2 regions of the Shewanella sp. Arc9-LZ genome follow, and region 1 is predicted to be linked to the other one. Evidence: riboswitches for the same ligand, from Rfam matches in the RefSeq annotation. Region 1 holds a riboswitch; the other holds the start of a gene.
What was found. Region 1 has a riboswitch for lysine ahead of lysC (lysine-sensitive aspartokinase 3). Riboswitches for the same ligand answer to the same signal wherever they lie in the genome.

Region 1 (16,284 bases):
TCGATTATCTCACTTGGACTTTATTGGCTAACAGGCAACATATTCTTTGCCGGATTAGCAACATTCAATGCGCTGCTAAATTTGTTTAATTTACTGCCCATTTTACCTCTCGATGGCGGTCATATTTTAAAAAGCATCAGCTTTTCAATGAATAGTGTTGTCGGTCTAGTGGCTTGTATTGCTGGTGCCGCTATCGGTGTGTTCATTAGCTATAGCTTAGGGCTCGCCTTGCTGGGCTTTTTGTTACTGATCGGCAGTGTAGAAATTGTATTTGAATGGCGCGGTCGCCATCAAAGTCATTTATTGCCGTTAGATCGTTACGGGCAAATTTTCTCTACCGTATGGTATTTACTCACGGTAGCAAGTTTAGTGGGCATTATTTGGTATTTTGCTGCTTCTGGTAACGAAATGTTAGCGATTCCGCTACAGATTTTAGGCAGTTAATTGCAATTTACGCATCGACAAAAACGCCTGCAATTGCAGGCGTTTTTGTTTTACTTAGCCAAAGCAGTTAATCAACTAGGCTGTAATGGAAACACATTAGTCATCACCTTATACAACTCTGTGCCTTGGAGTACCGACGCAGAAGCAAAATGCAAAATAGGCACACAATCCATGGGTAAACTAATGGCTTGGTAAGCCTGTTCAGTACCATACAAATCTATGCGTAAAATGTTCGCTAAAGATTTGCCTGCGGTTAATGGTTCACCGACACTGGCACAATATTCAATTAAGCCAGCTTTAGGTGCATGAAACTTCTTATAATCCTTCAAGTAACACCCAAACCTTTCCATACTGGCTGGATAAACTTTTTCAGCAATCACGCCACGGTGACTTAAATAAGCCAGTATGCCTTTGGCATCCTCTAACGCGTCAGCTAAATCAATCCGTTCTTGGCTTGCAAGCTCTAAGGTAAATGCTGACACAGGTACCGAAAATTCACGGCCTTGACTGGCTGCATACTCGGTTAACTGCCACCAAGGACAAAAGGTAGCTTCATCCATCGCGCCACCGAAACTATTGGGGATAAACAAGGTATACGGGATCGAGAAAAATCTCGCCGCATCAATATCATACTCAGGGCAGTACAAGTGTTTGCACGACTTAGGGCCGGTATGCAAATCAAGCACTATGTCTGCTTGATGTGCCATAGCCTGTAAATTTACTGCTAACCGATGACCTGTTGAAATCCCAAAAGAATGAGTTAGGCGCGCCAGGCAAGTTTCTACCAACATTGAACGATAGGCGCAAAACAGCTCACTATTGGTTAAACGTTGGTGCTCGGCATACCAAGTTTGAATATCGACTTGATGATCAAAGTACTCGCGGTTCCAATTAACCCCTGTAATGGGATCAAAACGCCCTAGAGTAAACTCACCACTCTTTTGATTAATCCCTAAAGGATTGGCTAAGGGGGCAAGCGTAATATCACCTAAAACCTGGTAACCTTCCAATAAGGTCATCAGTTGATAAATCACCGCATTACCTTGCACTTCAGCACCATGAACATTGGCCTGAATATACACGCTAGGCGCAACACTCTCGCGACCAATGAATGAATATACTGGAACGGTCAATGCGTGTCCTGTCGCCAGTTCTCCAACTTGAACTGACGATTGTATTGCTTTAGTCATATGATTACTCAAACAGGTTTTGGTGCAAGGCATTAACCACTTGCGCCGCTTCCGACTCTGCAACCAACACACATAAATTATGTGGGCTTGCGCCTTGGCAAATCATCCGAACATTATGGTTTTCAAGCACTTTAAACACCCTACTACAAATGCCAGCCGTTGATGCAATGCGATTACCGATGATGGCGATTAACGCTAAATCTTCCTCGACTCTTACACGACAATGTTGCGATAACTCTTGTAATAACGACTCACTGAGTAAGCCCTGGCCACTTGAATCTGAACCGGTTTTATCTAGGGTTAACGATACGTTAACCTCTGAGGTAGTGATTAAATCGACGGATATTTTGTGTCGCGCTAAGGTCGCGAACGTTTCAGCCAAAAATCCCTGAGCATGTAACATTTGCAAGCTATGCAAGTTAAGTAAAGTTTGATCGCGGCGCAACGCCACCGCTCTAAACACTGGGGTATCTTCAACTTGATGACGGATCCAAGTTCCGCCCATTTCAGGCGCTTTACTTGAACCTACAAACACCTGAATTTTTTGTCTTACTGCCGGTAAGATGGTGGCGGGATGCAATACTTTAGCGCCAAAGGTCGCCATCTCAGCCGCTTCATTAAAGCTAATTTCAGCAATCGGGCGGGCATTGGGGGCAAGGCGTGGGTCAGTGGTATAAATACCGGCCACATCGGTCCAAATCTCAACCGCTGTAGCACGAAGCGCTTCGGCAAGTAATGCCGCCGAATAGTCACTACCACCACGGCCTAATGTTGTTGTTCGTCCCTCTTCATCCGCACCAATAAAGCCTTGGGTAACGATAACGTAACGCGCAAGTAATGGCTGTAAAAAGTCACCTGCTAACATTGAAATAGCTTCAATTTGTGGCTCTGCGCGACCAAAGTGACTGTCGGTACGTAATACTTGGCGCACATCAAAATGATTTGAAGCAGTGCCCTTTTCCCGAATAACCGCAGAAAATAAAATCGATGAACATTGCTCTCCCGTCGACAGTAACTCGTCCATAACCGCTTTGCTGCGATTCAGCTCTAACGATTCACTGAGTACTGACATCCGGCTGAGTATTTTATCAATACTGGCTGCCACGTCTTGCGGACGACCGAGTTCATCTAATATCGCATATTGAATTTGAGCAATTTGCTTAAGCAATATCAAGCGACGCTCGTCATTAACATTAGCTTGGGTTAACTCAACTAATAAATTGGTCACTCCGCTGGAGGCGCTTACTACCACAAGACGAGTAGCTTGATTAGCCAACACAATATCTGCACAACGGCTCATAGAGGCGTAATCAGCAACTGACGTGCCGCCAAATTTGGCAACGACTAATTCTGGGGTATCTATTTCAGACTGAACAAAGCTCATACTGATGCCTCCGCTGTTTGCGAAAGACTCAAAAATAAGATGTGATTTACTAACATGATATACGCTCCGAACACACTACGTTCGAAGAGCCTGGTGCTAAGATAACGCACCCTTATAGAAGGGAAACAGCAATCATCACCAGAAGCTCTCCACCAAAAAAATAGGTGACAATCGTTAGGATTCAGCCTAATCGACCGATATCAATGTTTGCCAAACAAACTGATACCTCGGCGCTAATCTCCATCATAAGTGGTCATCGGATTGGCATCCTCTCACTTACTACCTAGTTAACGCTCCTCTTCTGTTCCTCCCGAAGGAGGGAGTTGAAAATAGCAAAAAATACCCTATCAAGTCAATCAGCAAACACAGTAAAAATACACTGTTTTGATAAAAAATATCGCTGTAGTGAAATATTATGCGGCTGCGACTTCAGAGCAATGATTGTTCTCTATTACGAAAAAATGCCCATAAATATCCAAAAAACATACTTAACCGCAAATTACCGAGACAATCTAGTAAGCATTGTCTCAAAATAATGTATTAATTATTTTATCGCAGCTGTGCAGTTTTAATTACGTCATTATTTACCCAGTTATACGAACCTATCTCTGGCAACTCACTCACCATCCTTAATCGGTGATTAAAAATTCCCATATCAACTTCAGGTTTGATGCTATCAAGGCATGCAATCAAAGATAGCAAACCTTGATTAACGTAGTAAATTGCATGTTGATTAAATTCTCGACCAAGCTCAACAGCTTGTTCTTTATCAATAAAAATAGCCCAGCTCTTTTCCATATGCGACAAATCAGGTGCTGCACCGATTAACGCACGATAGGGACGATTATATTGTTGAATTTTAAATTGAAGCTGACGATCGAGTAAGCGATTTTGACTAGGAGAGAGTCTTGAACCACGGGGGTTATGGGCAGTAACAATAGCAAATGGGAAATCATGAGAAAGGCGTTGAGTAAACAAAAAATGAGTACTTTGATACTCATTCCACAATGTATCTATAACATTTTCCATAATAAATTTTCGTCAATTAAGCCAGAATTAGTCTAGCAGATAGGTTTGATTTCTAAAAGGTTTACGATCTAAATCAGCAGTACTATATTAGAAAATCATTAATTATTATCATCTTAGCAAGGTTAATCTTTCATATACTCGAGTGTTATATTAATTTTTTAACATTTAATTTGTTAACAAATGCCTAAAACGAGTACAATAACCATTACGCACTATTAAATCACTGTAGCAAAGTTAGCTACATACACCTCAAAAACTCAGCAAATGTTGTTGTGAGTGTGACGATTTTTTGATGTAAAGTTTACAGTCGTACTAAATTTGTTCTACATTTGATAAAACATTAATACGATTAAATAAGTTTGCAATAGAAGGAACTATCTTTCTAAATGGCATTCATAGTAAGTAAGCTTAAGTGCAACAAATTTTACACCATCATGAATAAGTGCAAACGCGTGCCTTGGCGTAGTGGTAATTAATCGACGTAAGCAGACTCAGTAACCAGTATTAAGTGTTACATAATAGAGTTTATAGAGAGTGTTTAATTCAGGGTAGACATAGATAAACACCAAAAAATATCGGAATCTTAGCGCATTAGCTAAAGCGCTATTGCAATCTATTAGCACACAGTTCGCAAACAGTGGCTAGAATCGAATTTTATAAAATCAGGTAAATATCATGCAAAATCCGCACATTTTAATTGTTGAAGATGAAGCTGTAACTCGTAATACATTACGCAGTATTTTTGAAGCTGAAGGTTATGTTGTCACTGAAGCTAACGACGGCGCAGAAATGCATAAAGCCATGCAAGACAATAAGATTAATCTTGTTGTTATGGATATTAATTTACCAGGCAAAAACGGCTTATTATTAGCTCGTGAGCTACGTGAAATTAATAACATCGGTCTTATTTTCTTGACTGGCCGTGATAACGAAGTTGATAAGATTCTAGGTCTTGAAATTGGTGCAGATGATTACATCACTAAACCATTCAACCCTCGCGAATTAACGATCCGTGCTCGTAACCTATTAACTCGCGTTAATAATGCTGCCGCAGAAACTGAAGAAAAAGGTTCTGTTGAGTATTACCGTTTTAACGGTTGGAGCTTAGAAATCAATAGCCGTTCTTTGGTGAACCCACAAGGTGAAGCTTATAAGCTACCACGTAGCGAGTTCCGTGCGATGCTTCACTTTGTTGAAAACCCAGGTAAGATTTTAACACGTGCTGACTTGTTGTTAAAAATGACTGGCCGTGAATTAAAGCCTCATGACCGCACCGTTGATGTGACAATACGTCGCATCCGTAAGCACTTTGAAAGCTTGCCTGATACGCCAGAAATCATCGCGACAATTCACGGTGAAGGCTATCGTTTTTGTGGTGACCTAGAAGCGTAATCTTTTAAGGTTAACCGCAATAAAAAACCAGGTGAATCACCTGGTTTTTTTATATCTGCTTTTTCGTTAATCCTTTAACACAATAGTGATTACTTCAGCTGTTGATCTAAAAATGCCGCTAATGATTTATATAAATGATTACGCACTTTCTCGCCACGCATTGAATGCTTAGACCCTGGGTAATCCATCATTTGGAATAACTTACCCTCATCTTGCAACGCTTTATATACTCTAGTGCTGTTTTCAAACAGAACGTTATCATCAGCCATACCGTGATACATCAATAAGCCCGATTGATAATTTTTGACATAAGGTAAAATGCTGCTGGCGTCGTAACCTTTTTTATTGGTTTGCGGGTTCCCCATATAACGCTCAGTATAATGAGTGTCGTACAAACGCCAATCCGTTACTGGCGCACCCGATATTGCCGCTTTAAAATAACCCGGCGCCTTAAACTGACTCATCAACGCCATATAACCACCATAACTGTGACCATAAATAGCAACATTGTCACCATCAATAAACGGCAAGCTACGTAAGTAATCAACGCCAACTTTTTGATCGTTTACTTCGGCATCACCCATGTTTTGATAAATGACATGTTCAAATTGCGTGCCTCGATGCGCTGAGCCACGATTATCTAATTGAAATACCGCATAGCCTTGCTGCAGTAAATATTGAGTAAAATAATCTGCCTCGCTCCAGCTGTTGACTACTAACTGAGCATGCGGTCCACCATATACGCGCACCACAACCGGATACTGTTTAGCGGCATCAAAAGGCACCGGTTTAAACAGTCTGTATTGTAATGCTTGACCATCTTCAGCTGTTAATTGACCAAAATCAGGCATTTGCCATAAACCAGCATAATCATAAAGCGGATGATTTTTATCAATGTTATTTTGCTCAACCCAAGCTAACTGCTTGCCAGAATCATTGTGTAAACTTATCTGCGGCGGCTGCTGTAAACTACTAAAGTAATCTAAATAAACGGGCTTTTTATCCGCAAATACAGCCTCATGCATACCCGATGCTTGGCTAATTCGCTCAATGGAGTCCATGCCTTTATTAAGATTAACCCGATACAAATGACGTTCAACAACACTGTCTTTACGACCGCTAAAATATACCCAACCCGTTGCTTCATCGACATACTCAAGCGCATCAACCGCCCAATCACCTTGGGTTAATTGCTTAAGTTGTTTGCCCTGTAAGTCAAATAAATACAGATGATTAAATCCATCACGCTCAGAGCCCCAAATAAAGGCCGCTTGTTGCTTTAGGAAGTGTAAATCATTGTTTAAATTTACCCATGCTTTGCTGCGCTCTTCAATCACCGTTGTAACTTGTGTCGGCTGAGAGATTGCAGCAATGCGTAAATCCAACGTTTGTTGATCGCGGCTTTGCCATTGGAACGACACATGCTGGCTGTCGGGTAGCCAATCTACGCGAGGTAAATACATGTCTTTTTGTTTGCCCAAATCAATCCAGCTAATAGTGCGATCTTTTAAGGTCACGACACCCAGTGCGATCTCTACATTGGCTTTGCCTGCATAAGGGTAACGCTGCTCGGTTAATTTAATCCCCTCGGCGTAAATTTCATTACGAGTCACTAACTCCACACCCGTTTCATCAATACGAGTAAAGGCGATAGCAGACTCATCGGGCGCCCACCAATAACCTGTCATACGGTCCATTTCTTCTTGGGCGACAAACTCTGCCATAGCATTTTTAATCGGCCCTTTACCGTCTGTGGTGAGTGCTGTTACTTTTTGGTTATCCAATGACAATACAAATAAGTTTTGATCGCGTACAAACGATACAAAGTGACCTTTCGGAGACAAACGCGCATCGGTTGCAAAACCGTCACCGGTTGCAAGCTCAGCCACTTTATTACTGGCAACGTCATATAAATACAACTTACCCGCTGCAGGGATTAAAATATGTTGGCTGTCTTCAGACCAGAAATACTCCATGATCCCTTGGCCGTAAATACGTTGACGCTCTCGTCGAGCTTTTTCTTCATCAGACAGTTCTCCTGCCTCTAATTGATCAGCATTAATCAGTACACTGCGCTTACCAGTCGCGATATCCATTTGCCATAAATCATACAAATGTTGATTATCAGCACGGCTTGATAAATAAGTTACACGTTTTCCGTTAGGCGATAAGGCCAACCCGCGGGGGCTAGAACCCGCTAAGGCTGGTGACGCATGAATACGTTCGATGGTCAGTGGTGTAGTGCTACCGTTGATCGCAGTCAGTGTTGCGGTGGTTGATGAGTTCATGATGCTGCCTTTAGCGGTTGCTGAAAAAACCGGGCTAGTAAAAAGGAGTGGCACGGCAGACACTGCCGCTAAAGCATGATGCTTCCATGTTATTGTCATTATTAATCCTTGGGGCAATTCAATCCGCCCACATTTTGCCTCAATTTACAGTAAAACCAAAACCCCAGATAACAATCGCTGAAATTAGCGCCATTGTGGGGTATGATTTGCACATAACTGATAAGAATTAACAACATCGACCTTAACCTCGCAAAATCTCATAGGAAAAATCATGCAGACTTTGGCACAAACCCTTAGCGCACAAGCCGTAAACGCGTCTTTAACACAACTACTATTAACCTTAGCTGACACCTCAAAAGCCATTAGTGGTGCGGTTCGTCACGGTGCATTAGCGGGTGTTTTGGGTGCAACAGAGCAAGAAAACATTCAAGGCGAAACCCAGAAAAAACTGGATGTGATCACCAATGACATGCTTAAAGATGCCCTTAAAACCGATGGCAATGTACGTGGTTTAGCGTCTGAAGAAGAAGATTATGTGGTTGAGGTGAACGCTAAAGGTGAATACTTAGTGTGTTTTGATCCACTCGATGGCTCATCAAATATCGATATCAACTCATTAGTGGGCACTATTTTTTCGGTATTACCAGCACCTACCGGAGAGTTAAACGAACAAAGCTTTTTACAAGCTGGCCGCAAACAAGTTGCTGCGGGTTATGTGTTGTATGGCCCATCAACCATGATGGCGCTAACCACTGGTCAAGGCACTCAGTTTTATACTCTTGCTCCAGACAGCCAAGAGTTTCTTCTGACCGACAATAACGTGCAAATAACCCCGGACACCGCCGAGTTTGCCATTAATATGTCAAACCAGCGTTTTTGGGAAGCACCAATGCAAACCTATATTGCCGATTTATTACTCGGAGAAATAGGACCACGAGCGCAATCATTTAACATGCGTTGGATTGCTGCAATGGTAGGTGATGTGCATCGGGTATTGTGTCGTGGTGGGATTTTCTCTTACCCGACAGACAATAAAAACCCAGCCAAACCGTTTAAGTTACGCTTAATGTATGAAGCCAACCCAATGGCATTGTTAGTGGAACAAGCTGGCGGTAAAGCATCAACAGGTTATGAAACTATTTTGGACATTCAGCCAACCGAAATCCATCAGCGCGTTGCGGTAATTTTAGGTAGCGCAAACGAAGTTGATACTTGCTTGAGCTATCACGGTATTGATTACAGCGAAGAGCCATCAATTGATTAATTGATTATGCTGTAAAAAAACCGCCTTTTGGCGGTTTTTTCATTTATGCGCTGCAGTTGAGCTCATTGATGATCTCACTGACGCGAATAAACACAGTTAACCAAAATACAAATTTGAATCATTAGGCACCAGTAAAGAATCATTTCTTTACAATAACTTAAATACCCACTAAGTTATTTTCAGGATATTAATTAAGGACTATAACGATGCCGCCCGCCAAACCATCGAATAAAAAAATATATATTGCGGCTATTTTACTCTTACTGCTTATTAGCATGAGTACTTATGCTTATCTGATGTCCACTAAAGCCCCTGCAATAGAAATTGGCACTATTTTAGTACTTCCGGTGCAACTCGCGACAGACAACACAGACTCGCAATGGAATCGCTATGCCGCAATGGATGTGCTTATCCATCAGCTAAATGTCGGTGTTAGTTACCCATTACTGCAAACCGAAGATATTATAAATATCATCTCGCTTATCGCTAATGACCACTTGAGCCAAGCTGCCGATATTAAGCAATTAATGGCCATCTCCGGTGCGGGATTAGTGATTGAATCCAACATTACCGGCGCCAATAATCAATATCAATTAGCGTTTACATTACATCAGCAGCATCATACAGAAGCAGGAGTCGTTAACGCTTCAAGCATCGAGCAAGTATTATCCGCTGCAGCAAAGATGATTACTCAGCGGCTCAATCCACAACACAATTTACAAAATAATTTACAACAGAATCAACAGTATAACAAGACAGAAACTCAATACCATTCACGTCTTAGTTCCCCCCTGTTGTTCAATGCAATGACACAACTACAACTTGGCGACATTAGAGCTGCTGAGCAGCACTTATCCAAGCTCATAAAATCCACACCCGATAACTTAGTTGCCATGCGTCTGCTAGCCAGCATCCAATTGCAGCAACATCAATATCAACAGCTTAATACCACATTGATAGCAGCAATCGATCTAGCTACACATCAGCAAGATGAGCGAGAGCTAGCCAGACTAAGATTGTTATTAGCGCAAAGCTATACCGAAACCGACAGGATAGAACAAGCATTAGGTGTACTTACCATTGCCAAAACCAATGCTGCTAAAGTGAAAGACTGGCTAACATTGGGTTATATTTCACAGCTTGCCGGCATGATAAACCAGCGCATAAGTCGCAATGATGAAGCCAGAGAGCAGTTTAAAAAAGCCATTGAATATCATCAAATGATGAACTATCCCATCGGGCAAACACAGGCGCTGAATGAATTGGCTGAACTTGAGGTGATTGAGTTTAACTACCCACAAGCTTATCGCTATATTAATCGCTCTTATGAACAGGTCGCTCATCGCGGTTTAGATGATTTAGAAAAAACGACATTCAAGCTGATGACTAAGATAGAAAATAAAATGCAGCATAGATAGCATCTACTATATTCGACACAACAGATTCGTCAATTTAAAGCCTTAAGCATATGACCTTAAACATAAGGCCTTAGACATAAGATCTTAGACAGAAGGCCTTAAAAAAAACACCTTAGACATAAAAATGGCCTGCTATGCAGGCCATTTTATTCATACTGCTAAACGGATCTTACACTTCCTCAGCGGTAGTTTTTGCAGCCTCAAGCTGATGCGCTTGTTCAGTTTGATCAACAATGGTTAATACCGCAGTATCACCGACCACATTACATGAGGTTAACACCATATCAATAATACGGTCTAATGCAGCAACAATCACAAATGCTTCTGCTGGTAAGCCTAATTGGTAAATCAATACCCCAATCATCACCATTCCACCACCAGGAACACCACCAGCACCCACCGAAAGTAAAAATACGCTAAACAATAACGATGGAATTTGATCATTACTGATTGGCATACCAAAGGCGTTCGCAACGAAGAAAATCGCAATAGTAATATAAATCGACACCCCGCCCATGTTCATGGTTGCACCCAGTGGCACACCAAAACCAGCCACCGCTTTGCTCACACCTAGCTTGTCAGTAAGGGTACGCATGGTTACCGGAATAGTGGCGTTTGAGCTAGCGGTAGACAATGAAAAGAGAATTTGTTCTTGAGTTTTTTCTCTGAAAGTCTTCGCTGAAATAGGAGTGAACAGGCTGACCGAATATGGATATACGATAAAAATCCAAATCAATAACAGAGCCAAAATAAGCACTAAATATTCAACAACACTGACAAAAATTTCAGGTTCTAAGGTTGCGCCTAATTTAAACATTAAGGCGAATACACCGTATGGCGCTAAACTCATTACTACTGAAATTAAGCGCATCATTATTTTATTGGCGGTTTGAAATCCTTTAACTGCTCCCTCAACCGATTGCCCCATTGATTTAATGACACCACCCATTAATAGCGCCATAAAAATCACTTGCAACATATTGCCAGAGGTAAAAGCTGAAAACGGATTGTTTGGTACGATACTCACAATTAACGACATTAAATCAGGCAGTTCTGTCGCGGTAATATCCAGTGAACCGTTGCTCGACATATCCACGCCTTTACCGGGCTCAAATATCATTGCGACGGTAAAAGCAGCTAAAATCGCGACCATGGTATTAATGATATAAAACCCAAAGGTTTTACCCCCTAAACGACCAAAGCTTTTTAAATCTTGTAACTCACACACACCACACACAATACTCACAAACACCAGTGGAACTACTAGCATCATAATCATATTGACGAACATGGTGCCAATACCACTTGCTAGGCTAACTAACGTGCCACCAAAAAAAGCATTATCGGCCAGTAAAAACTGTACCATGCTACCAAGCAGAACCCCAAAAAATAGACCGATAAAGATCCGTGCTGAAAGTGATTTTGTCATCTATAAATTTCCCTTCGAAATGGCAACTTCTGTTGCTAATTATTGTTATACCAATCCTGGTGCTTATTCTTTTCGAGCGCTGAAATACTGAGACATAGCGCAATATATTTCAATCACCTTATGAACAAAAGTGATGACTTAATCGTCGCTTAACAAGCATGCAATATAAAAGCTAAAAATAACAATAGATTATAGACTTAGTTAATCACTAACGATGGTATAACCAGTAATAGATTTAGGACGGAAACGGCTAAAATCTGTGCGTATAGCCATAAAAATCAAGCAGACAGCGAGAGTAACAATCAATTTGAAGGTTTTACTTGGCGGTTGAGTGAGCTCAACTCTGTTTAATAAATGGGGTTAGCTGGCTCAATCAGTGTAGTGTTTTTTTTATTCTGCACAGTGGTTTTATTATGAAGAGTGGTTTTATTCTGAACAGTGGATATTAAGCAACGTCAGTGACATCGATTTAGCTAACATGTGCTGCTGTTTAATGCTCACGCAATGTTGTCCGAGCCATTGCACTAACGCTAACCATTGCGGATTATATATTACTGATGAAGCGGAAAATTGAGAATCTGATTTATCGCCAGAATGTGCATCTCGATACAAATTATTAAGATAAGCCCATTGCTTGTGTTGTTTATGAAAATCATCCGTCGAATTTATCTGGGCTAACGCTAATAACTTATCTGGCGACGCTAGTGCAAGTTGCGGCACTATTATGCTGCAGCAAGACTCAAGGGTATTGGCAATCATTAACCCTGCTGGATCAAGGTCAGTAAAGCCAATGACATTGATATTGAGTGATTCAAGTAAGTGTAAAAAACGCTTTCGGCCTGCTGGCGAATAGTCATGGCTACCTCGATACAACACCATGCAGTTATTGATGAAGGCCTGTAACTCTGAGGTAAATAAGTTGGCAAAAAAGTGATCAAAACTGTCGAGGTTTTCAACCACGATGAGGTTCGTTAGATTGAGTCGTTGGCAAAGCGCGATTGCACTATCGACCTTTAACCGCAGTGAACAATTATGTACAGATAATAAATCGACCACTGCGTCTGGCGCTAAATCAGTCACTTGGTCTTGAGATAAGTTAGGTGCCAGCTTAATTAATACATAGTCAGCTTCAGGGCTGATATTAGCGTATTTCTCATTAGTACTGAGTTGTGACATCTGCTGGCGGGGCACATCAAAATCAAGGGCCAGAATATCTAAACCCGAATCAATTTGGGCCATGTTACGCAGTAAAACATAATCGTTTGCGGTCAAATACAGGTATTTGTCAGTACCATCGGTCTCACCTATTTGCCACAATTGATACAATTTTTTCCAATCGGCAGTGAACTTCACCCGCGGCAAGCGCTGCTTTGCCGCGTGTTCCATTAGCTGTAACTGTCTTTTGCTTAGGCTAGCCATAACTCAACATCGTTAATGATAAAGTTACCGCTATAAACCGGATCGGGTTTTCCTATCGGTTCAAGCTCAAAATAATTTTTATGCTCATCGGCTAGGCCTTCATAACCGCCAATGACTTGATAAAGCCAACTTTCAGCATCCCATGTTAATTGCTTCTCTTGCAAATAGCTTAATGCCGATTGACGTAAACCAGAATCAATCACTTCACAAAAATATTCATCCACGGCTATTTTAAGGGGGTTTTCAGGGATATCAAAATCCTCACTGTCACCCATTTCAAAGGTCACATTATGCTCACGCAATGCCGCTGGTAATAAGTCGCGACTAATGGCTTTAACTTGTGCCACTAACCCCATCAGTTCTAGTTCGTGATGAGGGTTAGACACATCAACACTTGCAGGGGCTATAAGCGCCTCAGCACAATTAAATAATACCGGTACTGCTTTATGCACTACATGGTTTTCAGGTTGATAGTCAGGATGCATGCTGGTGTGCAGTAACCAACCTTTTAGTAATCGGGTGCGCCCTTGTATTTGCCTAAATCGCCCAAGTAACTCATACAATCTCGCTTGGACAATACTCAACTCTTGGGTACATTGACTTAAGGTTTCTTGCAAACTGGTCATCAACAAACGGCGCAGTTCACGAATATCGCCAGCAATTTCACCTAACTCGCTAAATTGAAACATCTCTAAGCCGTTTAGCAGCTCTGACACCTGGCTTTGGGCTAATTCGTTTTCACGAATTTTGGCACTTATAGTCCCAACATAACCAAATTCGTTGTTAATTCGGCTCCATAACACCCGGATTGAATAACGTAAACTGTCGGTAAAACTGTACACATGCTCATTTAAATCGGCTAAATAGGCTTCTGCAGCACTAAAATCCACATCACGGCGCGCTTCTTTATAATGGTCGGCTAAGGTTTTTATTGTCGCTAGCGCCGAACCGACGTTGGCATCAATCTGTCGATTACGTTCGTCGCTTAATGCTTCTTCCAATAATGCCCGCACCGAACGCTTTAAGCGCAGTTCTTGATCCGGTTCTGGTCGCCATAAAATGCCACTTTTTTTCAGCTTTTCGATAACGCCAGCATCATGAGCAGTGTCGTTAACCGATCCTGCCAAATATGCATCCATGACAACATCGGCATGACGCCCAAGTTGTTTGAGCAGCTTTACCCCGGCTTGGTGTAAGTTACTGCTCATATCAAGTCCCTTTGGGTCGCGGTTTCTGCCTGAGCCTCAAGACTTAAGCCTTCGGTCTCATCAATAAAGCGGATCACTTCGTATAGATAATCTAACTTACCCGTGGCGATATAAATCTGTTTCTCACTATTGGGTTTGGTTAAATAACCCAGTTCCACTAAGCGCTTAAACACCAACTTAATTTGGCCGTCAACATTAGTACTGCTTGAGCCGAATAATCGGTAATGGCTCAACTTGGTGAGTTGCTCTCTAAAGGCTGGCGTATCTTCAATACGCGCTTGTAAATCGGTTAAGCGGATCGGCGCGCCTTCGCTCAGCGGTGCATCTTGGCCACTGGCTTCTTGCACTAATACCAGCCATTCCACTAATGGAATAAGGCCTGAGCAAATATCTTTAAATTGCGATGAAATAACTTTGCGCTCAACTTCGCCGAGCTGCAAATAACCACAAAAAAAGACTTCACCCTCACCTGCACTGGCAATGGTGCGATTAATTTGGTTAAGGTAGGTTTCAACTCTGTCGCGAGTGCTATTATTTTTTAATGCCCGCCAACCGTCTTCATTGGTCACTCGGCAAATAAACTCACCACGCAACAATTGCTCTATTAATGCGCCAGTACCTACTAAGATAGTTTCAGTCGATTCAGACATTAGATGTGCTCCTTAGCAGTTTCAGCGCGAGTCATTTCCGCCGTAGGCATTTCGGTTTTAGTATTACGTTGCGATAAACGGGCCGCTAACGGATTGGCTTTAGGTTTAACGACCTGCAGCTTTTTCGTTTGCTTATTAATGATGTAACGGTTAGCAAATAGACTTAGCACTTCAGATTCAGGATTTGGGAAAGCCCCTAATACACTGATATTGTTGTTCTCACAGGCATCGAAGATTTTCTTCACGTTAGTGTGATGCAGCGTACCTAACTCATCAATTGGCCAATGGATAGTGACATTGGCTTTGCCGCGCAATAAACGGGTGAAGGCCAATAAAAACTTACATAAAATAAGGTACGCCATACCATGACTTGAAGACTCGTTTAACTGACGGTCGGTACGAATAATTAAGTCGCTGTTACCTTCTTTTAAACGCAGTTCTATTTCTAACAGTTTCGCAATACCGCCGGTTAATGCTGCGCGGCCAATAATGTCTAATGCTCGGCGCATTGAGTTAGTGTAATGCTCGTCCGGTAGTTGGCTGAAACCATCTGCTTTCCACGCTTTAAAGGCTTTAACAAACACTTCAAGTTCAGGCCAAAACTCCAGTTCGCTAATACGTGAACGAATTCGCACTGCCGACTCTGATACTCCTTCGAGGAATAGCTCTTCACCCACTTCACGGGTAATACGCGCACTTTGACTGGCAATACGGCGGTCAATATCGGTTAATACATCATAGAATGCGGTTAAGTCGATACCAAAAATACGCCCTTGTTCGCGAATCGCCATTAACGATTGCGGCACCATCACATTGAGTAACTGCTCAAGCTGTGGGACTAACTTGCGATAGTCGAGAAGGCGAATACCTTTGTCGTTCACAAAGCTCGACTCATCACGGGCCCGCTCCCAAAATTCGGCCAAACTTGAACCAGATTTACTGGCAATGACCGAGTCAAAGTGTTCAACATATTGTTTAACAGAACCCATTAAGTAGTCACGCTTTAGCAATAAATCTTCACCTTGGCGCAAACGCTCGCCAATGCTGCCCATCGCTTCATCGTTATTAGCCGGCAATTTGAGTTCAGCTAACTTGCGCATCACGGCGCGCAGCTTTGTGAGGTTTTCAGACGCCTCTACTTGGGCTGCATCACAGGCTTTACGTTCGGT
Region 2 (16,284 bases), 2.1 Mb from region 1:
AAAATAGCATCAGAAAAAGGAATATAAGGTTTAATATCGACAATTGGCGTGCCGTCTAATAAATCCATTCCAGATATTACTAAGCACACTTTTCCTTTACGTTGGATAACTCCATGGAGTTTTACCACTGATTGGCCAATACCATTTGGACGAAATGTGGAGCGTGTAGCAAAAACGCCCAGTTTTTCATTGCCGCCTAAACGAGGAGGGCGAACGGTGGTTTTCCAACCTTGAGCCAGATTTTCATGGAAACAGAATAATAACCATAAGTGTGAATATTGCTCTATTCCTCTTACTGCATCAATATGATTAAACGCGGGTTCAAACTCTATATAACCTACCGCATTGACTAAACCTGGCTGACGAGGAATACCAAACTTTTGTTTGTAAGGTGTTCTGCATATTGCAACAGCATTTAATTGGCTGCTAAACGGAACGCTAGATTTATGATTCATTAGATCTGTTTGACTGTGTCGATCGTTGCTTTGTGTCATGCGATACCTGAATTAAGCAAACAAAGGGAGTTATAAATCAAATATAAAAAATGTTGATGAGTGTTATATGAGCACTCATCATTTATGGGCAGCCAATATAATATATTGAGTTGTTATTTTTCTGTAGGAGTTTTAATGGCTTGACCGACACAAAGTGCACGGCTAAAACAACTATTGTCTGCTTCAGTAATCATAAAACAGCTTTTAACCACAAAACCATTTGCACCCATATCTGCAGCAGCTCTTCTGGCATTGCTTCGTGCTACGGCCATTTGCGGTGGTGCATCTTGTTTGCTTTCTTGGCAGGCTTCGCCTTCCACTAAACCTAAAGTTTCAAATGTTCCTTTAGGTTGATCGTTTCCTTCATATAACTGTACATCACCGACTTTAAAATAATCATTGATCGCTTTACTGTCTAAATTACTTTTGAACGTATAATCACTCGCACAAGCGCTCAATAATAGTGCTATACCTGAGGCAATAAATGCATATTTAAGAGGAAAAGTCATAGCCGTAGCCTTCTATTAATGGGGAATGGATCAACGATGGTTAGTTTACCTTTTCTCATGGCGATGATAAAGCGCTCAAATGCTATAAAAAAAGAGCTTACCGAAGTAAGCTCTTTTTTTATTTTAAAGGATAACGGTGTGGTTAACCCTTAATCAGAATAATTATTCCATACCAGGAATTAAGAATTCGCTCATATTTTTGCCGCTATCAACTTGTTGTTTGAATACGGTAGGCATACGACCTTGGCCAGTCCATTGAATTAATTCACCATCAACAGTGATTTGATATTTTGGTGGGCGCGGTGCACGTTTAGGTTTAGCTGTTTTAACAGAAGAGGTCACATCACCTAAATCTTCAATTGATAAACCACTGTTTTCAATTTGAGCAAGAATTTCAGCAATACGAGCGTTACGCTCTGCATTAGCTTCAAGTTCTAATTTCTCTTCTTCTTGACGTTCGGTAATGATTTTTTCTAATTTCGCCGCTGTTTCACGTAAATCATCAAGAGACAATTCTTTTACTGCAGCTTTAAAACGACGGCCGTGGGTTAATATGTCTAAAAAGTCACTCATGTTGTATAGTTTCCTAATGATTTATTTATAAAATAAAAGTTATAAGAGATAAAAAGTATCAACGTTCCGTGTAAGTTTCAGTACTTCATATTGTTTATTTGGGTCGTTATTATTAATATAAGTCAGATTAATTCTCTGATTATTACTAATACAGCTTAATCAATACTGAATATAGCTGTAATAATAGAAACTATTTGGCATTGAATCAAATAAAATCATCTAATTATGCAATTAATTTTAATTAAGCATTCCCATTAAGTAATTAATGATCCACTACTTGTTTAGTTTGATTGCCACCACAATAACAAAAAATATGTAAACAGTCGTTTGACTTTGATTGACGTTAACGTTAACAGGACGTAAAGTTAACCCATCTTGCATTGGCGAACGCCAGTGTGTTGTCCATATACATTGAAGGTGTAGGAAGGAAAACCTATGAAAGTATTGGTGCCTGTTAAACGCGTAGTTGATGCCAATGTGAAAGTCAGGGTAAAAGCTGATAACACAAATGTTGATACGACCAACCTTAAAATGGCGTTAAACCCATTTTGCGAAATAGCGGTAGAAGAAGCTGTTCGCCTCAAAGAAGCTGGCATTGCCACTGAAGTTGTAGTGGTAAGTGTTGGCCCTAAAGCGGTGCAAGAACAATTAAGAACCGCAATGGCACTGGGTGCCGACCGAGCGATTCATATTGAGACCGATGAAGAGTTAGTGCCTCTTTCGATTGCTAAGCTGTTAAAGGCAGTGCAAGAAAAAGAGCAAGCACAACTCGTTATTTTTGGTAAGCAGTCAATTGACGGCGACAATAACCAAACGGGTCAAATGCTCGCAGCATTAACTGATATGCCACAAGCGACATTTGCATCAGAAGTCAAAATTGATGGTGACATGATTACGGTCACTCGTGAAATCGATGGCGGACTACAAACGCTGAAAATGCCTTTGCCTGCGATTGTGACGGTAGACTTACGTTTGAACGAACCTCGTTATGCTTCATTACCTAATATTATGAAAGCTAAACGCAAACCATTAGAGATTATGGCTGTGGCTGATCTTGGTGTGAGCTTAAGAGCACATCAAACAGTACTTAGCGTCACACCTCCTGTTGAGCGTAAAGCGGGCATCATGGTGTCTTCTGTTGAAGAGTTAGTTGATAAGTTAAAAAATGAAGCGAAGGTGATCTAATATGACCATTTTAGTATTAGCAGAACACGATAATGTCAGCCTGAAAACTGACACGGCGAAAGTAGTTAGCGCTGCAGCAGCCATTGGTGGTGATATTCATGTACTGGTTGCTGGTGCTGATTGTTCTGCTGCGGTAAGTGCAGCACAAAGTTTAGCGGGCGTGAGTAAAGTGTTAGTGGCTGATGCTGCTCAATATGGTGCTCAACTAGCTGAAAATGTATCAAAATTGGTTGTTGATATTGCCGGAGACTATGAACATATTCTGGCTGCAGCAACCAGTATAGGCAAAGATACATTGCCTCGCGTAGCAGCATTATTAGACGTTGCCCAGATTTCTGAAGTGATTGAAGTTGTAAGCAGTGACACTTTTGTACGCCCTATTTATGCGGGTAATGCGCTTGCAACAGTGCAAAGCTTAGATGCTAAGAAAGTCATGACTGTGCGCTCAAGTGCGTTTGATGTTGTAGCATCAACAGGCAGTGCTGAAGTCATCAACTTAAGCCAAGCAATTGATTCAAAAACTGAGTTTGTTTCTCAGTCACTCACTGAATCAGCCCGTCCTGAACTCGGTAATGCTGGCATTATTGTGTCTGGCGGCCGTGGTATGGGCAGCGGTGAAAACTTTGCCATTTTAGAACAACTAGCCGATAAGTTAGGCGCAGCAGTAGGTGCATCACGTGCAGCTGTAGACGCGGGCTTTGTACCTAACGACTTGCAAGTTGGCCAAACGGGTAAGATTGTCGCCCCTAACTTGTACATTGCAGTGGGTATTTCTGGCGCGATTCAACATCTTGCTGGCATGAAAGACTCAAAAGTAATTGTGGCCATTAACAAAGACCCTGAAGCCCCTATTTTTCAAGTGGCGGATTATGGTTTGGTTGCCGACTTATTTGAAGCGGTACCGGCATTGAACAACCTCGTTTAATCAGATGTTAAGTCGCTAAACGGAGGCGTTGATTAAGCTCGTGTTGTTCAGCCGACTTTGACGCGCTATTAAACGTTCTGTTGTACGATTAAAAGGTTTCTACTCATAAGGTAGAAACCTTTTTTATTGGGCTACTCTTGGATTTCTCTTGGATTTAGTACTGGTTTAGGTGTTGATTTTTAAAAATTCAGTTCAAATATCCAGGGTTTGATGCGGTTGCTGTTTTTGTGCCCATTACACTAGTGTGCATTTGATTTAAAAACGTTAAACTAATGCTATGCAATTGTGGTTTAAATTGATGTTGTTGTTATTTGTCGTGCTGTTTAGTGCTTTTTACTGGCGCAGAATATGTAATTTATGATTGTATGTTCGCGTTATGTGTAATGAGCTTTAACTACAAACAACAAAAGTAGAGGTGCGTTGCATAAAAGTCATGTTGAATTGGGTGATGCCAATAATTCGACATAAAAGGGTGCAATGCCGAAATAAATGGGGTTATCAGCCGCATTTGTTGGGGCAGTTCTCGAAAGGGACTGCACTGTCATAGTGTTTTTATCGACTTGATAAAAAGAATGATATTCATATTAAATGGATATTACTGTGGAGTGCTACTAGTTAAGTTAACGCATACACTTCCTGTGTATGTTTAGCCTTATTTCTAGTTTTTCTCCATTCGTATCCAACGAAGAAATAATTAAATTATGATAATAAGTTATGCCGATTCGGCACTTTCTGTTTTGCCACCACTTGTGGCTATTACTCTGGCTATTTTAACTCGTAAAGTATTGCTATCTTTAGGGGTTGGCATTGTTTTCGGCGCCTTATTACTAACCGATTTCTCATTGGTTGGCAGTGGCGAATATATTTTAAATACAGCCAGCCAGTTAGTTTGGAAAGACGCCGGACTGAACAGTTGGAATGTGTACATTTTAGGCTTTTTGATTGTGCTGGGTATGATCACAGCATTGATCACTGTCAGTGGTTCTGCTCGTGCTTTTGCTGATTGGGCTAAATTGCGTATTCGCAATAAACGTGATGCCAAGTTAATGACCATGTTTTTAGGCTGCGTAGTGTTTATTGATGATTACTTTAATAGTTTAGTCGTCGGCTCGATTTCACGTCCAATCACAGATCGCTACCATATTTCGCGTGCAAAATTAGCTTATATTCTTGATTCCACCGCTGCGCCGGTGTGTGTTATTTCTCCCGTATCTAGCTGGGGTGCATATATTATCGCCTTAATTGGCGGTATTTTAACGGCTCATGGATTTACAGATTCTGGTCATTTGAGCGTCTTTATTCAAATGATCCCAATGAACTTTTATGCCATTTTTTCGTTATTATTATTACTGTGTGTTGCAACGTTTAGCTTAGATGTTGGCCCAATGCGCCAGCATGAATTAAACGCACTGCGGGGTAACTTGTTTGATGAGTCAAAAGGCCAACCCCCTGGCGCTGTTACAGATTTACCTGAAGCCGATACCGGTAAAGTGATGGGCTTATTTTTACCTATCGCGGTATTGGTGTTTGCGACAGTGTATTTTATGGTGTCAAGTGGCGCCGATGTGTTAGCAGCAAAAGACTTACCGTTTAATGTACTCGGGGCATTTGAGAATACCGATGTTAGCTCGTCACTATTTTTTGGCTCTGTAATTGGTCTTATTGCAACACTCATTCTAGCGATTCAGCAAAAAGTTGATTTGTCTATGTTACTCAAAGGGATGTCGGTTGGTGCGCGCTCTATGTTGCCAGCCATTTACATATTGCTTTTTGCATGGACAATTTCGAGTGTGATTGGTCAGCTTGAAACCGGTAAATACATGGCAAGTTTAGCCACTGACAATATTCCGTTTGCGATGTTACCTGCAGTGTTATTCTTGTTAGCGGGTATTACTGCTTTTTCGACTGGTACAAGTTGGGGCACGTTTGGCATTATGTTGCCTATTGCCGCAGACATGGCGATGGGAAGTGACAGTACCATGATGTTACCAATGTTGGCTGCGGTGTTGTCTGGCGCGGTATTTGGCGACCATTGTTCGCCCATTTCTGACACCACTATATTGTCGTCAACCGGTGCCAGTTGTCATCATATTGATCACGTGGTTACTCAACTGCCGTATGCCTTAATTGCCGCTTTCATCAGTTTAGTCGGTTACACCGTATTAGGTTTTACTGGCTCATTAATCGCAGGGTTAGTTTGCTGTAGCGTGTTGTTTGTCATCAGCATTGTGATATTACACTTTTGGGCTAAGAAGTAATTTCTTGAACTAAGCCCTACTGTATGTAGGTAAATGTCCAATTTAAGCTGTAATAAAAATGCCGTATTCGTTATGAATACGGCATTTTTATTTGTTATTACGATGTTGGAAAAGGTAATATGAACGACATTCACTAGCTAAACATTAGGACGCTTCATTTTGGCGCAACTGTACTTTTATTATTCGGCGATGAATGCCGGTAAATCAACATCATTACTGCAGTCTTCTTATAATTATCGTGAGCGCGGTATGCACACTTTAGTGATGACGGCATCGATAGACAATCGTTATGGTGTCGGCAAAGTGTCATCACGTATCGGCATCGAAACCGAAGCGCAGGTGTTCGGTAGCACTGATAATTTAATTGAGTTAATTTCGACGTCGAATGATGAGCAAAAAATTCATTGCGTATTGATTGATGAAAGTCAGTTTTTAAGTAAAGAACAAGTTAGGCAGATTACTCATGTTGTTGATAATCTGGATATTCCAGTATTGTGCTACGGTCTTCGCAATGATTTTCAAGGCGAACTATTTCCAGGCAGCCAATATTTATTAGCCTGGGCTGACAAATTGGTTGAGCTTAAAACTATCTGCCATTGTGGCCGTAAAGCTAACATGGTCGTGCGTCTTGATCATGACGGTAAACCGATGCGTGAAGGCGAGCAGGTTGCCATTGGCGGTAATGAAAGTTACGAGTCGGTTTGTCGAAAGCATTTTCGTGAGTTTTTGTGGGATTAAGTCAAACCCAACTTAACTGAATAAAAAAGCCGCTTCAAGTTAATTGATGCGGCTTTTTTGTGTGTCACTATTTATTAAAAATCGGCTTCTGCGAAATCGACAATATCTGCACTACTCGATTCAATTTGTTTGCGTAAGCTGCGGGTTTGGCTGCCCCAATAGCTCATAAAGAATTGTGCGGTTTTAAGTTTAGCTTGGTAAAAACCCGTCTCTTCAGTACCCGCTTCTAATGCGGCTAATGACGTTGCTGCAACGCGAGTCCACATCCATGCTAGTGCGGTAATTCCAAACAACTGCATATAGGCCATTGACGCTGCACCAATGAGATCAGGATTCTTACTGGCTGACTGCACAATAAAACCGGTCGCTTTTTCAAGATCGCCTGCGGCATCCATTAAGCCTGCAAGATAAGGTTTCATTGCGTCATTAGCCGCGTTTTGCTGAATTAATTCCTTCACCATACCTGACCACAAAGTTAATGCTGCACCTTTGTCGGCAAGTAATTTACGGCCGACTAAATCGAGTGCTTGTACCCCATTTGTGCCCTCGTAAATCATTGCAATACGGATATCACGAACAAACTGCTCCATACCCCATTCATTAATATAACCATGGCCGCCATAGACTTGCTGGGCATCGACACAAGCTTTAAAGCCTTGGTCGGTGACAAAGCCTTTAACAATCGGTGTAAATAACGCAGCAAGTGCATTAGCTTGTTTGGCTTTTTCTGGATCGGTATGACGTTCTACTTGGTCAAGCCACAGCGCTTGTTGACCCATTAGCGCACGTGTACCTTCGTTGAACGACTTTTGTGATAACAACATACGACGCACGTCGCCGTGGACTAATAATGAGTCTGCAGCTTGCTCTGGCTGCTTAACACCACTTAATGCACGGCCTTGAATACGCTCTTTGGCATAAACGAGAGCATTTTGATAAGCAATATCTGATACGCCTAAACCTTGAATACCGACACCTAAACGTGCTTGGTTCATCATGGTAAACATGGCTTTTAGACCTTGATGTGCAGCACCAACAAGCTCACCTATTGCGCCGTCAAAATGCATCACACACGTTGAGTTACCATGAATGCCCATTTTATGCTCAAGACCTGTTGCGCTAAGCTTGTTAGCTTCGCCTAAGCTACCATCGGCATTCACTAAAAACTTAGGTACAGCAAATAATGAAATACCTTTAACACCGTCCGGTGCATCTGGTAAACGCGCTAATACTAAATGAATGATGTTGTCGGCTAAGTCGTGATCGCCCGACGAAATGAAAATTTTCTCACCGCTAATAGCAAACAGTTCATCACCAGCAGGAACCGCTTTAGTGCGCAGTAAGGCTAAATCTGTACCCGCATGAGACTCTGTTAAGTTCATGGTGCCGGTCCATTCACCACTGACCAGTTTGGCTAAATATTTTTGCTTTAGCGCATCGCTGCCGTGAACGTGAATCGCTGAATAAGCCCCATGGGTTAAGCCTGGATACATGGCAAACGCCATATTAGTGGCTGTTTTCATTTCGGTTGCAAATGTACCGATAACTTCGGGTAAACCTTGGCCACCAAATTCAGGATCGCAAGTTAACGTTGCCCAACCATCTTCTACGTATTGTTTATAAGCTTGCTTGAACCCTGTAGGGGTAATGACCTTACCATCAACCAGTTTACAACCTTCTAAGTCTCCACTGGCATTGAGTGGCAACATGATGTCAGTGCTGAAATCGGCAACACCTTGTAAAATCGCATCAGTTAGCTCAGCATCTAACTCATCAAAACCACGTAAATCAGTTTGTTGATAGACATTAAGCAGTTCAGATAGAATGAATTGATAATCGCGAAGAGGAGCTTGGTAAATTGGCATAAGATCATTCCTTGGTTATGTTGTATTTTAGTTGGGTCTCGGCAACAAAATGTAGTTAGTTACTGGTCCAATCAGATAGTTGATTTATCTAACCATACCCAATTTCGAGTAAAAACTCAGTATTATTTTTACGTAAACGTAAACTTAATTTTATACGTTTAATGTACCGATTTATTTACTCTGAAATATGCGTGTTGTTAGCCTCTTTATTAATACCGTAACCATCTATAGAAAGTTCAGTTACTGATGAACCATTTTTTTGCTCTGCAAACGAATACAGAATCATTTTTGTCCGGTCTATGAGTTATCTACAAAAATTATCTATTCAAAATTATCTATCAAAATTATCTATCAAAAGAATACGCCATCAAAAAGGGGCTAGTGATGAAATTAGTTTGGTTTGGAATAAGTATATTGGCATTGTTCTTTTTGTCTTTCATGCCGTTACACATAGCTGATGCGGCGTCGAAGATGGAAGAATCCGTTGCTCCTAACTTTGAGTTAACTCATGCTGATGGTCAGCCATTTAATCTACATGACCACGCGGGAAAACCAGTCATTTTGCATTTTTGGGCTACATGGTGTCCATATTGTAAAAAACTTCAACCCGGCTTAGAAAAGCTGCGGCTTAAATATCAACATACAGACTTACAAATGATTGGTATTAGTTTTAAAGAAGATGTCGGCGCAACTCCCGGACAAAGCTTGCTAGATCGAGGGGTAAAGATGAAAACGTTGGTTTTAGGAGATGAGGTTGCTAAGTTGTATGGCGTAAGAGGCACACCGACAACAGTATTTATTGACCGCACTGGCCATATTGCGTGGGTGACAAATACATCTAATCCTGACGATCCTAATTTAGAAAAAGCGCTGCAGTTTTTAGTAGACTGATCATTATGTTACTCAGTACTGATATTTCAGTCGAAATGACTTAAGCGGTTAATGCTGCTTACTTAACGTATATTTCAAAATAAGCGGCCCTATTAGGGTCGTTAGGGCGATAATCATAACTAATATTGCAAACTCTTTAGCTGGTATCACCCCAAGTTGACGGCCCATTTCCGCGAAAACTAGCCCAACCTCTCCACGAGGTACCATCGCGGCACCAATGATACATTTTTCTTGCCAGTTCTGACCTGCTATTAAACCTGCCACGAACTTACTTAATACAGCAATAAACGCTAACCATCCTAGAATGACTAAACCTGTAAAACTTGAATCTAGCTGGCTGAGATCGAGGCTAACTCCGACATAAACAAAAAATATCGGGCTGAATATTTGCACCAGCGGGCGAGAGGACAGTTCTAGTTTATAAGTGTAAGGAAAGGGATTTTTCAAAAATTTATTTAATGGCGAAGTAAACTGCCGCGATATACCCATGCCAACTGCAAACCCACCTAATATTGCTGGTGTGCCAAACCAGTGTGCCAGCCATGCAAACATGCTAATCAGTGACATTACCACAAACACTTCATAACCCGGGATATTCGTTTTGGGACGTAACCAGCGGGTAAAATAAATGATAGCTCTAACAAGTGGGGGGCTGAAAACGATAAAACTGGTTATCGTGATAAACAACATCAGTGTTGAGCTTAATGCCAATTCACCTGAGGAAGCAAAATGAAACAACAAACTAAGCAGTATCACTCCGACAATATCATCAATTACCGCGGCTCCAAGAATAATATGTCCAGCTGAACTTTGGGTCTGTTTGTATAGTGTTAACACGCGCATTGATATACCAATGCTGGTGGCGGTGAGGGCACAACCAAAAAATAAGGCTGTAAAAGGTGCTAGGGACAACCAATAAAGACTGGCAAGTCCTGTTGTTAATATGGGTAAAGCAATCCCTAATAATGCGACCCGAACGGCTTGACCTCCTGCATTGACGAGCCGTTTAATTGAGGTTTCGCACCCAATATCAAAAAGTAATAGGATAACCCCAAGTTCTGCGATAATAGCTAATGTGCTATTAGGTTCTACCCAATTGAGAATTGATGGCCCCAGTAATATCCCTGCAATAACTTCACCCACCACGCTTGGACACCCAAGTTGGTCGCTCAGTTCACCGAGTATTCTACCTACCACTAGAATAAAGAATAATGACATTACAAAACTATCTATTGTCATTTTGTCTGCCTTAGTTTGCGCTATATCCCTTGATTCGATTTGATCTCAGAAAGTTGATTACGATCAACTTACTGATTAATTATTAAACACAAACTTACTCTATTGACTAAACTAATGATAGCTAATAAGACATGATTTACTGTGTTTTAACGGAAGAAATATTTAGTTGGAACTTTCAATTATTTACTATTTGAGCTAGGTGAGTTGGTTATTTGGACGACTGTTTTTAACGGTGACATTTGCCTATAAAGCTCAGCTGATGGGGTTTTTAGTTCAAGTCCCCATCAATGAAGATTGTTATATAGCACAACTAATCAGGACATCACTATTTCAGTAGCTGTACATCAAAAAATTGGCAGACTTAAGGGGAAGGAAATGGATAAGGTGTTTATTATCGCGCAAATGGAACAAGCACACACCGATGCGATAGCGAGCGGTTTGCTGTTAGCTAAGCAATTGAACAAAAATGCGGAAGTTTTTGCTTATTCTTATGCTTATTTTAGTGGTCCTGAAAGTTATAACCCTCGTTTAGTCAGCGTTGCTCAAAAGCAGTTAATGGATCAACGAGAAGCTGAATTAAAGCAGCATCTAGTGGATCTTAAAGGTGAAGATATTCCGGTACACATGGTGTGGAGCAAATATTTATTTGAACATGCCTGTCATCATTCTATTCGTCATGGATTTGACCTTATGGTGAAGGCTGTACATCATGCAGACCATTATTTATCCACTGACTGGCAGTTGATACGCCATACTCGGATCCCGTTATTATTATTAACCAGTAATCCACTCACTAAAGGCAACGCAACGTTGATGGCTGTCGATCTTGCTACTCATGATCCTATTAAACAACAGCTTAATAGCGTTGTAGTGGCATATGGTAAGCAACTTGCAGAAGCTACAGGGACCAAATTACATTTAGCGTTTGTGCTTAGGGTACCCAAAATATTACGAGATATGGATTTGATTGATACCCATGCTCTTGTTAAAAAGGCATATAAAGATCATCAAAAACAGATTGCTCAATTTAATATGGATCCCGAATGTATCCACATTATTGCTGGTGAGCCTGAACTGTGCTTGTTTGAGCTAGCCTGCAGATTGAAGAGTGAATATTTTGTGATTGGTGCTCGGCAACGAGAAGGATTATTAGGACGGATTATAGGTAATACTGCTGAGTTAGTTTTAGAGCGGATGCGCAGTAACGTATTGATTATTCCAGCAGATGATCAATTGCTTGCGCCTTTAACCTGGTAGTTTTTCTGCAAATTAACGGTCACATCAAGGAACCGTTAGGTATTTTTAGTTAGTTGTCATTTTAAAAAATACAAAAAAGCCCGCATTACTGAGTATATCCAGAGTGGCGGGCTTTGTTATATTAACCATTTAAGATTAATTAAAAAGTCATTTCTGGCACATGGTCTGGTACCACTAACTTACCAGCTGTTTTTGTGACGATTTCTTCAACAGACACGCCAGGGGCTCGTTCAAGTAAATGGAATGCACCCTCTTTAATTTCCATAAAGGCCAAATCTGTCATTACACGTTTAATGCAACCATAGCCCGTTAATGGCAGTTCGCATTTTGACAATAACTTTGAATTGCCGTATTTGTCTGCATGCATCATGGTGACAATAATATTATCAGCGCCAGCGACTAAATCCATTGCGCCGCCCATGCCTTTAATCAGTTTTCCTGGGATCATCCATGAGGCAATAGAGCCGTTAACATCAACTTCAAATGCGCCTAACACGGTGAGATCTACGTGGCCGCCACGGATCATCGCAAAGCTTTCTGCTGATGAAAAGAATGACGCGCCAGCCACTGCGGTAACCGTTTGTTTGCCGGCGTTGATAAGGTCGGCATCAATGTTTTCTTCTGTCGGAAACTCGCCCATGCCGAGTAAACCGTTTTCAGATTGCAGCATCACTTGCATGCCTTGAGGAATATAGTTAGCCACAAGGGTAGGGATCCCAATACCTAAATTAACGTAAAAACCGTCTTGTAATTCTTTTGCTACGCGCTGGGCGAGTTGTTCTCTGGTCAGTGCCATGGTGTTGTCTCCCTTATTTCGCAGCTTTGACGGTACGTTGCTCAATTCGTTTCTCAAAGCTGGCTTTGATAACGCGATCAACATAAATACCGGGTGTATGAATGTGGTCTGGATCTAACTCACCAGGTTCAACAATTTCTTCAGCCTCAACCACGGTAATTTTACCTGCGGTGGCCATCATTGGATTGAAGTTAGCGGCGGTTTTTCGAAATACCAAATTACCCATGGTGTCGGCTTTCCATGCACGAACTAAGGCAAAGTCTGCCGTCAATGATTCTTCTAATACGTAGTGACGACCTTTAATTTCGCGCGTTTCTTTACCGTCAGCAATCGGCGTGCCGTAACCTGTTGCGGTGAAAAATGCCGGAATACCCGCACCGCCAGCACGAATTTTTTCAGCCAATGTGCCTTGTGGCGTGAGTATCACATTAAGCTCACCAGACAACATTTGTTGTTCAAAGGTGGCATTTTCGCCAACATAAGAGGCTATCATGGTTGAAATTTGATGTTGTTTAAGTAACAAGCCTAAACCAAAATCATCAACACCAGCATTGTTTGAAATTGCGGTTAAGCCTTTAACACCCAATTTAACCATGTGGTTTATTAAGCCTTCAGGAATACCACACAAACCAAACCCGCCGACCATAATGGTCATGTCGTCATTCAGTCCTGCCAGTGCTTCTTCATAGCTGTGGACGACTTTATTGAATCCTGCCATCTTGTTGTCCTTATCGTTATATTGATATCAACGGTTAGCGGTATGCTACGTTAACCATTTTTAGTATATGTGATTACGTTCTGATTGCATTTGCCACTTTAGACCCATTGGTTCGGCCTAATGCGCGACTAATGTTGTCGCCAGCAAATGCCAGCTTAGCTAAGTCAATACCGGTATCAATTCCCATGCCATGGAGCATGTAGACCAGATCTTCAGTGGCGAGATTGCCCGAAGCCCCTTTCGCATATGGGCAACCACCAAGACCGGCGACTGATGCATCAAATACGCTGACACCAGTGTCGAGACAGGCCAGAATATTGGCTAATGCTTGACCGTATGTGTCATGAAAATGCAAGGCTAACTTATCAACCGGAACCACTTTGGCGACAGCTTCAACCATCTGCCGCGCTTTATTGGGAGTGCCAACACCGATGGTGTCGCCTAATGAGATTTCGTAACAACCCATTTTATAAAGGATCTCAGATACTCTCGCGACTTCACTCACTGCAATGTCGCCCTCGTACGGACAACCCAGCACACAAGACACGTAGCCACGCACTGCAATCCCATGTTGTTTGGCGGCTTCCATTAACGGAATAAAGCGTCCGATTGACTCATCGATTGAGCAATTAATATTTTTTTGACTGAAGCTTTCAGATGCGGCGCCAAAAATAGCCACTTCATCCGCACCTGCAGCAAGGGCTAGTTCAAAGCCTTTTAGGTTAGGGGTTAATGCACTGTAAACCACACCAGCTTGTCGTTTGAGTTGCTGCAATACGGCATCAGAATCGGCCATTTGTGGCACCCACTTAGGTGACACAAAGCTGCCTGCTTCAATACGCTTAATACCTGCATCACCAAGTTGTGTGATTAGCGTGAGTTTGTCTGCAGTGGTCACTGGCACTTCGTTTTGTAAACCGTCACGGGCGCCAACTTCAAAAATGCTCACTTTAGTCGGTAACATTTACGCTTCCTCGACGTTAGCTTCAGAGGCTAATGGTTCAACGTTTAATAGTTGTGCACCGTCACTGACAAGCTCACCGCTTTGGAAATAAAACTCGCTCACCACGCCATCAAATGGTGCCTCGATGGTGTATTCCATTTTCATGGCTTCCATCACTAATAAACCTTGGCCTGCTTTAACTTGCTGGCCCACTTCCACTAAATGAGTCACAACAGTGCCATTCATGGGGGCCTTAAGCTTATCTGCATGGTTAACCACTTCTTCAATCACTTGAGCCAATATGGCTTTAAAGTGATAACTGCCAGATGGTAAAAATAGCGTAAAGTCATCGCCTTGATGGCTAACAGGGATTTTGCTCTTATGGCCATTAATCTCAGCTAAGAGTAAATCGGCTTTCAATTCACCCGCTAACGTCAACACTTGGTCGTGTAAACACAATTGATATTGTTCGCCAACGGCTGTCAGTAGCAAGTCATGTTGTTGCACTTCGGCTGATGCGTCAGTTAATAACGACACACGATGCACGCTTGAACTATTGAGTCTAAAGCCGCTCACGAGGCCCCAAGGCGAATATGGGTCGGCGCTGTTTATGGCCAGCGCTTTTGCCGCTTCTTTACGTGACAGCACTTGAAAAAGTCCTGCTAGTGCTAACGCAGTATCTGCTTCAATAGCTGCGTCACCAATTAAGGTGTCGCCATAACGCTCAATAAAGTCAGTACAGAAGTCTGCCGCAGCAAAGGCTGGGTGTTCAGCAATGTTGGCTAAAAACTCGATGTTATGTTTAAGGCCACTGATTTGGTATGACTCAAGTGCGTGTACTAAACGTTGTAGTGCGCGAGGGCGCGACTCATCCCATACAATCAGTTTGGCGATCATCGGGTCATAAAAGTTACTAATGACATCGTTTTCACGAATACCTGAATCGATACGCACGTGACGATTTTGTTCTGGTTCACGTAAAAAATTGAGCTTACCGCTGGCAGGTAAAAATTCGTTTTGCGGATCTTCAGCGTAAATTCGCACTTCAAATGAGTGACCATGAATACGCACTTCATCTTGGCGCAGCGGTAATTCACCACCACTGGCGACAACTAGCTGCCATTTTACTAAGTCTTGGCCTGTGACCATTTCGGTAACCGGATGCTCTACTTGCAAACGGGTGTTCATTTCCATGAAGTAGAAGCTATTATCGGTATCGAGTAAAAACTCAACGGTGCCCGCGCCAACATAATCAATGGCTTTGGCGGCTGCAACGGCTGCGTTACCCATCTGAGCTCGTAGTTCGTCTGACAAACCTGGAGCAGGTGCTTCTTCAACCACTTTTTGATGGCGACGTTGAATAGAGCAGTCACGATCCGATAAATAAATCGCATTGCCATGAGTGTCGGCAAATACTTGTACTTCAACATGACGTGGTTGACGTAAGTAGCGTTCCATTAACAGTTTGTCATTGCCAAATGACGAGCTGGCTTCACGGCGTGCTGATTTAACCGCTTCAAGGATTTCGCCTTCGTGTTCTACGATACGCATCCCTTTACCGCCACCACCATAGGCCGCTTTAATCAGTAACGGGAAGCCAACAGCTTTGGCTTCTGCTATTAACGTGGCATCCGTTTGATCGTCGCCATGATAACCCGGCACTAAGGGCACATTGGCTTTTGACATGATTTTTTTGGCGGCACTTTTGCTGCCCATCGAATCGATAGCATCACTGCCAGGGCCGATAAAGGCGATACCATTTTGCTCACATTTACGAGCAAACTCAGCATTTTCAGACAAAAAACCATAACCAGGGTGAATGGCTTCCGCGCCCGATTTTTTAGCTATCTCGATAATTAAATCAGCTTTTAAATATGAGTCCGCTGGGGCGCT

Region 2: it holds a riboswitch for lysine, as region 1 does, so the genes downstream of both, GUY17_RS14670 (Na+/H+ antiporter NhaC family protein) here and lysC (lysine-sensitive aspartokinase 3) in region 1, are expected to answer to the same signal.

What each region holds. Positions count from the first base shown of each region.
Region 1 is NZ_CP048031.1:637,501-653,784, reverse strand. It holds gene GUY17_RS02925 (site-2 protease family protein) at 1-444, shown strand, start outside; gene GUY17_RS02920 (succinylglutamate desuccinylase/aspartoacylase family protein) at 516-1,634, opposite strand; gene lysC (lysine-sensitive aspartokinase 3) at 1,639-3,018, opposite strand; lysine riboswitch at 3,153-3,327, opposite strand; gene GUY17_RS02910 (DUF3293 domain-containing protein) at 3,568-4,047, opposite strand; gene arcA (two-component system response regulator ArcA) at 4,723-5,439, shown strand; gene GUY17_RS02900 (S9 family peptidase) at 5,529-7,826, opposite strand; gene GUY17_RS02895 (class 1 fructose-bisphosphatase) at 7,999-8,991, shown strand; gene GUY17_RS02890 (hypothetical protein) at 9,198-10,409, shown strand; gene GUY17_RS02885 (dicarboxylate/amino acid:cation symporter) at 10,579-11,838, opposite strand; gene GUY17_RS02880 (hypothetical protein) at 12,265-13,257, opposite strand; gene GUY17_RS02875 (phosphoenolpyruvate carboxylase) at 13,245-14,465, opposite strand; gene GUY17_RS02870 (hypothetical protein) at 14,462-15,115, opposite strand; gene GUY17_RS02865 (ATP-binding protein) at 15,115-16,284, opposite strand, start outside.
Region 2 is NZ_CP048031.1:3,411,758-3,428,041, reverse strand. It holds gene tsaA (tRNA (N6-threonylcarbamoyladenosine(37)-N6)-methyltransferase TrmO) at 1-455, opposite strand, end outside; gene rcsF (Rcs stress response system protein RcsF) at 608-1,003, opposite strand; gene GUY17_RS14685 (H-NS family nucleoid-associated regulatory protein) at 1,166-1,576, opposite strand; gene GUY17_RS14680 (electron transfer flavoprotein subunit beta/FixA family protein) at 2,012-2,761, shown strand; gene GUY17_RS14675 (electron transfer flavoprotein subunit alpha/FixB family protein) at 2,763-3,686, shown strand; lysine riboswitch at 4,089-4,305, shown strand; gene GUY17_RS14670 (Na+/H+ antiporter NhaC family protein) at 4,385-5,944, shown strand; gene GUY17_RS14665 (thymidine kinase) at 6,104-6,682, shown strand; gene GUY17_RS14660 (acyl-CoA dehydrogenase C-terminal domain-containing protein) at 6,757-8,547, opposite strand; gene GUY17_RS14655 (TlpA disulfide reductase family protein) at 8,932-9,438, shown strand; gene GUY17_RS14650 (cation:proton antiporter) at 9,487-10,677, opposite strand; gene GUY17_RS14645 (universal stress protein) at 11,053-11,934, shown strand; gene GUY17_RS14640 (3-oxoacid CoA-transferase subunit B) at 12,074-12,730, opposite strand; gene GUY17_RS14635 (CoA transferase subunit A) at 12,744-13,448, opposite strand; gene GUY17_RS14630 (hydroxymethylglutaryl-CoA lyase) at 13,522-14,412, opposite strand; gene GUY17_RS14625 (acetyl/propionyl/methylcrotonyl-CoA carboxylase subunit alpha) at 14,413-16,284, opposite strand, start outside.